One region of the Desulfocicer niacini genome, then DNA from elsewhere that is predicted to be linked to it. Evidence: predicted binding sites of a transcription regulator. Region 1 holds the regulator's gene; the other holds the start of a gene.
What was found. The regulator sigma-54, encoded in region 1, starts transcription at its own class of promoters, with help from an activator protein. The targets are predictions, from matches to a motif close to TNTGGCACANTTTCTGCTNT.
Positions count from the first base shown of each region.

Region 2: a site for sigma-54 is predicted at 1,894-1,913, ahead of ACYQ2M_RS06390 (P-II family nitrogen regulator). Genes of this name have one in related genera too.

Region 1 covers NZ_BAAHYK010000022.1:18,087-21,501, reverse strand. Annotated here, with positions in the region: gene ACYQ2M_RS13195 (PTS sugar transporter subunit IIA) at 1-227, opposite strand, end outside; gene hpf (ribosome hibernation-promoting factor, HPF/YfiA family) at 257-823, opposite strand; gene rpoN (RNA polymerase factor sigma-54) at 836-2,272, opposite strand; gene lptB (LPS export ABC transporter ATP-binding protein) at 2,274-2,996, opposite strand; gene ACYQ2M_RS13175 (LptA/OstA family protein) at 2,999-3,415, opposite strand, start outside.
Region 2 covers NZ_BAAHYK010000009.1:32,663-36,077, reverse strand. Annotated here, with positions in the region: gene ACYQ2M_RS06395 (ammonium transporter) at 1-1,262, opposite strand, end outside; gene ACYQ2M_RS06390 (P-II family nitrogen regulator) at 1,416-1,754, opposite strand; gene ACYQ2M_RS06385 (hypothetical protein) at 2,276-2,506, opposite strand; gene ACYQ2M_RS06380 (acyl-CoA dehydrogenase family protein) at 2,783-3,415, shown strand, end outside.

The DNA.
Region 1 (3,415 bases):
ACTATGGAATCAATGGCTTTGAGTTTTCCGTGGGGAATGCCGATCCCTCCCCCGATTCCCGTACTGCCAAGCTGCTCCCTCTCCAGCAATACCTTTAATATACTATGACTGTCGGTATGTGCCATGTCGGATACTGCAGCTGCGAGTTCCTCCAGTACGCCTTTTTTGTCATTTGATTTCAGATCGGCAATAATGGCTGATCTGTGAAGAATCTCTGATATTTTCATGTAAAGTTACACCTGAAGTATATAAACAATTAGTTGCGGGGCTGTATTAGTCCCAGGTTTCCATCATTGCGTCGATAAATTACATTTACGCGTTCTGTCCGGGCATTGCTGAACACAAAGAAATTATCATCTCCCGCCGTGAACTGGACCACTGCATCATCCACATCCATGGGTTTTACATTGATGGATTCCACCACCACCTCCGGCCCTGAAACAACTTCCGGTGAAGGAGTGGCAGCTTCAGTATCTGGTATAGCCGGACTGAGAAAGGCAATTTCTTCATCTTTAATACTTTGTTTGTTGCCGGACATGTGCTGTCTGCTTTTTTCTTTGCTCTTTTTGATCTGTCCCCGCAGTTTATCCACTAGGGTATCAATGGAAGAATACATATTTTCAGATGATTCTCTGGCATGGAGTTTCATACGATCACAGATCAGGGTTATTTCAGCAATATGTCTGATTTTTTCAACGGAAAGGACCACATTTGCCTCTGCGGGGCTTTCCAGCATCTTGTCAAAGCGATCCATCTTTTTCTGAACATAGGACTTTAAAGCATCGGAAGGATCAATTCGTTTGAAAGTTACGGCTGTCTGCATAGTGTTACCTCCCTAAAATTGTTTTCGTTTGCTGGATGGAAGAATGCAAAGCATTTCCCTGTATTTTGCCACGGTTCTTCTGGCAATTTCAATGTTGTCCTTTTCCAGTAATTCTGCCAGTTTTTTATCGCTCAACGGGTGCTGTGGATCTTCCGCCGCCACAAGGTCTCTGATTTTTTCCTTGACACTTTCAGAGGCCATGGCCGCACCGTTGGTGCGTTTGATGGAGCTGTTAAAAAAATATTTCAGTTCAAACATCCCCTGGGGGGTGTAGGCATACTTGTTGGTGGTTACACGGCTGATGGTGGATTCGTGCATTTCAATGTCTTCGGCAACATCTTTTAAGATCATGGGTTTAAGATAAGAAACCCCCTTGTCAAAGAAATCCCTTTGGAACTTGATAATGCTTTCCATCACGGCATAGATGGTTTTCTGGCGTTGGTGGATGCTTTTTATCAGCCAAGATGCCGCCTGCATTTTTTCATGGAGATAGGCCTTGGCATCCTTGGGTATTTCTGTGCCGTTGGAGATGGAATCCTTGTAATAGCGGTTGATTTTAAGCTTGGGAAGTCCGTCATCGTTCATGACGATCTTGTAATCATCTCCGTCCTTGTACACATAAATGTCCGGCAGTATATAATGGGGCTCCTCCGAGGAGAATTCCCGGCCGGGCTTGGGTTCCAGGTATTTAATAACATTGACGCAGGAGATGACATTGTCAATGGAGATGTTCAGGGCATTGGCAATTTTCTTGTAGTTTTTATTTTCAAGGTTCTTGATGTGCTCTGAAATAATCCGTTCAAGGATGGGGTTGGTGATTCCCAGTCGTTTGACCTGGATGAGCAGGGCTTCTTTGAGATCCCGGGCGCACACGCCGGGAGGATCAAAGGTTTGCATGGTTTTAAGAAGGGTTTCAACGGCTTCCATTTCAAAATTACCTGTCTGGGCAATTTCTTCAAGGGGAGCACAAAGATAGCCGTCAATGTTAAGGTTGCCAATGATCAGGCTGCCGATCTGCTCTTCCATGGGGGTCGGGCCATTCATGAGAAGCTGCCATTGCAGATGTGCCTCCAGGGTTGTTTTCTGGCTGGTGAATGCCTCGTAGTTGGGGGCCTCTTGATGATCTCTTTCCGTGTGAACGCGACCGGTGGAGTTATATTCATTGATATAACTTTCCCAGTCAATGTCATCGCGGACCTTTTCATCAATGGTGACCTCTTTCATGGGTTCTTCCTGGGCCGGGGACGCTTCTTCCTTGTCCGTCCGTTCGGTCTCTTCGGGCAGTTCTGCCACCACTTCCTCAAGGGCCGGGTTTTCTTCCATTTCCTGCTGTATCATGCCCGCAAGTTCCAGGCGGGACAGTTGAAGCAGTTTAATGGCCTGCTGCAACTGGGGGGTCATCACCAGCTGCTGCGTCAAAGTTAGATTTTGTTGGAGTCCAAGTGCCATATCACAGTTTAAAGTCATCTCCCAGATAGATTTTACGTGCTAACTTGCTTGAGGTGATTTTTTCAGGGGAACCTGATTCAATCACACTTCCCTCATTCATGATATAAGCGGTGTTGCAGACACACAAAGTTTCCCGCACATTGTGGTCGGAAATCAAAATGCCGATGCCTTTTTTTGTCAACTGCACAATGATCTGCTGAATGTCGGCCACAGCCAAGGGGTCAATGCCGGCAAATGGTTCGTCCAGAAGGATAAAAAGTGGGTCTGTGGACAGTACCCTTGCGATTTCAAGCCTTCTACGTTCTCCACCGGACAGTACACTTGCCTTCTGTTCAGCCAGATTTAAAATTCCCAGCTCCTTCATTAGGCCCTCTGCCTTTCCGGTAATATTTATCGGGGGATCGGGCAGGACCTCCAGTACCGCAGTAATGTTTTGTTTAACGGTGAGTTTTCGAAATATGGACGGTTCCTGGGGAAGATACCCGATTCCGTTTCTTGCCCTCATATACATTGGATAGTCTGTAATTTCTTCCCGGTCAAGGAAAACCTTGCCTTCATCCGGTTTAATCAGGCCCACTGCCATGTAAAATGTGGTGGTTTTTCCGGCTCCGTTGGGACCCAGCAGCCCTGTTACCTCACCGTGCTTCACGCATATGTTGACATCTTTAACAACGGTTCTTCCCTTATAAATTTTCACCAGGTGATTTAATGTCAGCTCGGGCATGTTTATTTTTTTCCCGGTCCCTTGGAGGTTGAGTCTGCATCAGCGGAATTAAAGAATGCTTCCACTCGATTTGTGCCCTCACTTTCCACCACCACCCGGCGGGTGTCCTGGTACAGGGTTATTTTTTTACCTGTTACACGGCTGCCGGCAGATATCACCGTGGGTGCGTTGCCGGTTAAAATGATGGTTTGCTCCTCGGGAGTGTAAACGGCTTTGTCCGCCGTTGCTTTTCCATCATTCTGGACCATCTGGACATTTCCCGAGGCAATGAGCTGCTTGATATTGTCAGCACCCGGTGCGGTGGTGTCGGTGGTTTTCCGGTCTTTTTTTTCTGCCTCGGAATAAAGTATCACCTTGACATGATCGGCATGTATGGTGACGTCCAGTCGGGTTGCCACCACATTTCCTTTGAATTCCAC
Region 2 (3,415 bases), on a different contig from region 1:
ATGCAGCCCACGGGGTCATCAATTTTCAGCACACGTTCGATGAATAGAACGCTGTAGACCACAAGAACTCCGGCCACACCGCCGATGATTATGGAATCCCAGACACCCACCACATCAACTGCGGTACATATGGCCACCATGCCAGCCAGGAATCCATTAACGGTCATGCCCACATCGGGTTTTTTAAAGGCGAACCACACGGCTGTCATGGCAGCAATACCACCAGAGGCGCCTGCAATGTTGGTCATGACGGCAATGCGGGCAAGGTTTCCATCAAAGGTGGTGGTACTGCCAGGATTGAATCCGAACCATCCAAGCCATAAGAGGAATCCGCCGATGACGGCAAAGGGAAGGTTATGTCCTGGGATGGCCCGGGGTTTACCATTGGCGTCAAATTTACCAATTCTGGGACCAATGACAATGGCACCGGCCAAGGCCAGCCACCCGCCAATGGAGTGTACCACGGTGGAACCGGCAAAGTCATAGAAGCCCACCCCAAGAATGCTTTCCAGCCATCCTTCACCGTCCAGAAGACTGCCCCAGGCCCAGCCACCGAATGTGGGGTAAATAAAGGCACATATGATTACGCTGTAAACAAGGTATCCCGTAAATTTGGTCCGCTCGGCAACCCCGCCGGAGACGATGGTGGCGGTGGTGGCGGCAAATACACACTGGAACAGCCAGAAGGCAAATCCCCACTGGGTGGCACCGGTGCTACCAAGGAAAAACAAGGACTCATCGGGGCCGGCAAACATGATGTGAAAACCCACGGCCAGAAAGGCGATGGTACCCATGCAAAAGTCCATGATATTTTTCATCATTATGTTTACGGCATTCTTGGCCCGGGTAAAACCTGATTCCACCATGGCAAAACCTGCCTGCATTAAAAAAACAAGAAAGGCCGCCATGCAGGTCCACAGCACATCACCCCGGTACTGAAAAATTTCCATGTCTGTCAAGTAACGTACGATGGATGTCTTGACAGGGGTTCCGTTCATTGTGATTTCCACTTCTTCTTCAATGGGGGTGGTCTCATCCCGGTAAGCACCGGAAATGGGCAGTTCCCTGCGGATCTCTTCCTGGGTTTTTCCCTGGAACAGGGTGGTCGGGTAGCTGGACACGGCTTTGTTTAAAATTGCTGTATCATCTGCACCGGCCATGGGGACGGATGGGCCGGACCATAGAATGCACAGCCAGAGACTCATAAGAAAAAAGACAGTCTTAAATGTTGGGGGGGATGGGGTGTGGGCCTTGGTTTTCATGTTCAGATTCTCCTTGTATAAATTGCTGCTAAATGTGAATTGCTTTATGTTTTAAACTCTTATTGGGTTCTGGGTTCTGGGTTTTAGGGGAATTGGCTTGATTCTTTTTTTGCGTTATGCCGGTTTCCGCTGCCTGAAGTTTTCATGGAAAGTTTATATGGCTGATGCGCCTTTTTCACCGGTTCTGATACGGATGGCATCATCCACCGGAAGGATAAATACCTTGCCGTCTCCAATTTTACCGGTACCTGCTGTTTCAAGTATGGTGTCAACGATTTTTTCCACCATGTCCGATGCGGTGACGATGGTGAGTTTGATTTTGGGAACAAAATCCACCTGATATTCAGCACCCCGGTAAATTTCCTTGTGGCCCTTCTGCCGTCCGAATCCCTTGACCTCGGAAAGGGTCATACCGGTTACGCCGAGTCCATTGAGAGCTTCTTTGACTTCATCGAGTTTAAATGGTTTTATGATTGCCTCAATTTTTTTCATGTGTTTTTCTCTCCCCTAATGTTTATCTGCGTTAAAAATGTGTTCGTTTCCAACCCGTCAGGCCCAAACAATGGTTTTTGCCGTATTGGCCTTGAAAAGGCTTTTTGATATTACCCTTTCTTTGTGTTTGTGGAATTTAAATGCATAATGAATGCCATTTTAATATTTTTTTATTTTTTATTCCTTTAAGTATTTGAAAATATTTTATTTTGAATAATTTTTATTAGAATTTGACCTATATGTGTTGGGCTTTTTTTGTTAATACCAACCATTAAAAAAACAAAAAAGCAATTTATTGGTAGTGTAAATTCTTTTTTGTAATTTTTATTTGCAGGGGCATGCCCAATACTAAAATTAAGGGTGAGCCGACCATGGAGTGTTGCCCGTGGCATTATACAGGATGAGCTTGCTCATAACGTCGGCAAGACGTCATGATTGGTTGGGTCATCGGGGTCAGGGTTGTGCTTTTGACAATGACCTGTGTCGCAAGGTTAATTTTAATAAAAACGTAATAATCCAAGTCAGACTCCACCCCAAAGTGCAAGTCCTACAGGATCAACTATCTGAAAATTAAGTAATGACAGTGCACTACAGAAAAAGGCATCCTTTCTGCTCTCATTATTAAAAATAACTTGACAAAATTCATATCTTGTTTGATAAACACTTATGTAAGCTCTAATATAACTTGCGTGAAAATATGGGGATTGAAGGAAAGCAGGTTTCGCCACTTCAGCCATATCTGTTTGTTGCATACCAGGTTCTTTCTTTTTTCTATAAGAAACTCGTAAGTTCTAAATAGGTTCGGGCCTTTGAAAATGAAAAACTGGTCGTGAAAAGGTAAGCAGGCTTTTCCACCCCGAGTTATTGAGAACTTAAAGGAAATTTACCTAAAATCCTTTAATGATTGAAGTTTCAATTTTCGTTCTGGCAGGAGCTTCGTGTTATGTGGGTGTATGAAACATGTCTTTTTTTCCATGCCGTTGAAATTGCATGGGCAGTGTATTTATAAAAAATGATCTAAGGAGATAATGATGGATCTCTCTCAATCGGAACAACTAAAAGAACTTAGGATGGAGATCAGGCAGTTTGCCCGGGAAGAACTGGCTCCATTTGAACAGATGGTTGAAAAAAACAATCAAATTCCGGAATCTATTTTAGAAAAAATGAGGCAACGTGGATATTTTGGATTAACCATTCCCAAAGCGTACGGCGGTAAAGGGATGGGGAAAATGGCGTTTTGTACAGTGGAGGAGGAGCTTGCCAAAACCCATTTCTCCTTTATGGATATTATCAGCCTTAACAATGGTCTTGGCTCCAGAAGTATCGTTTTGGACGGCAACGAAGCGCAGAAACAAAAATATCTTCCCAAACTTGCCAGTGGAGAGTGGATTTCCGCTTTTACCCTCACAGAACCCAATGCCGGATCGGATGCAGGAAGCATAACCACCACTGCCACGAAACAGGGGGATGTTTACCTGCTCAACGGCATGAAGCATTTTATCACCAACGCTCCCATTGCAGATGTTTTCATTGTCATTGCCGTCACTGACCCCGCCCTTGGTGCCAAGGGAGGGATTTCTGCTTTTATTGTTGAAAAAGATTCTCCAGGCCTTTCCATTGGTAATGTGCATCAGTCCATGGGAATGCATGGTTCTCACAAG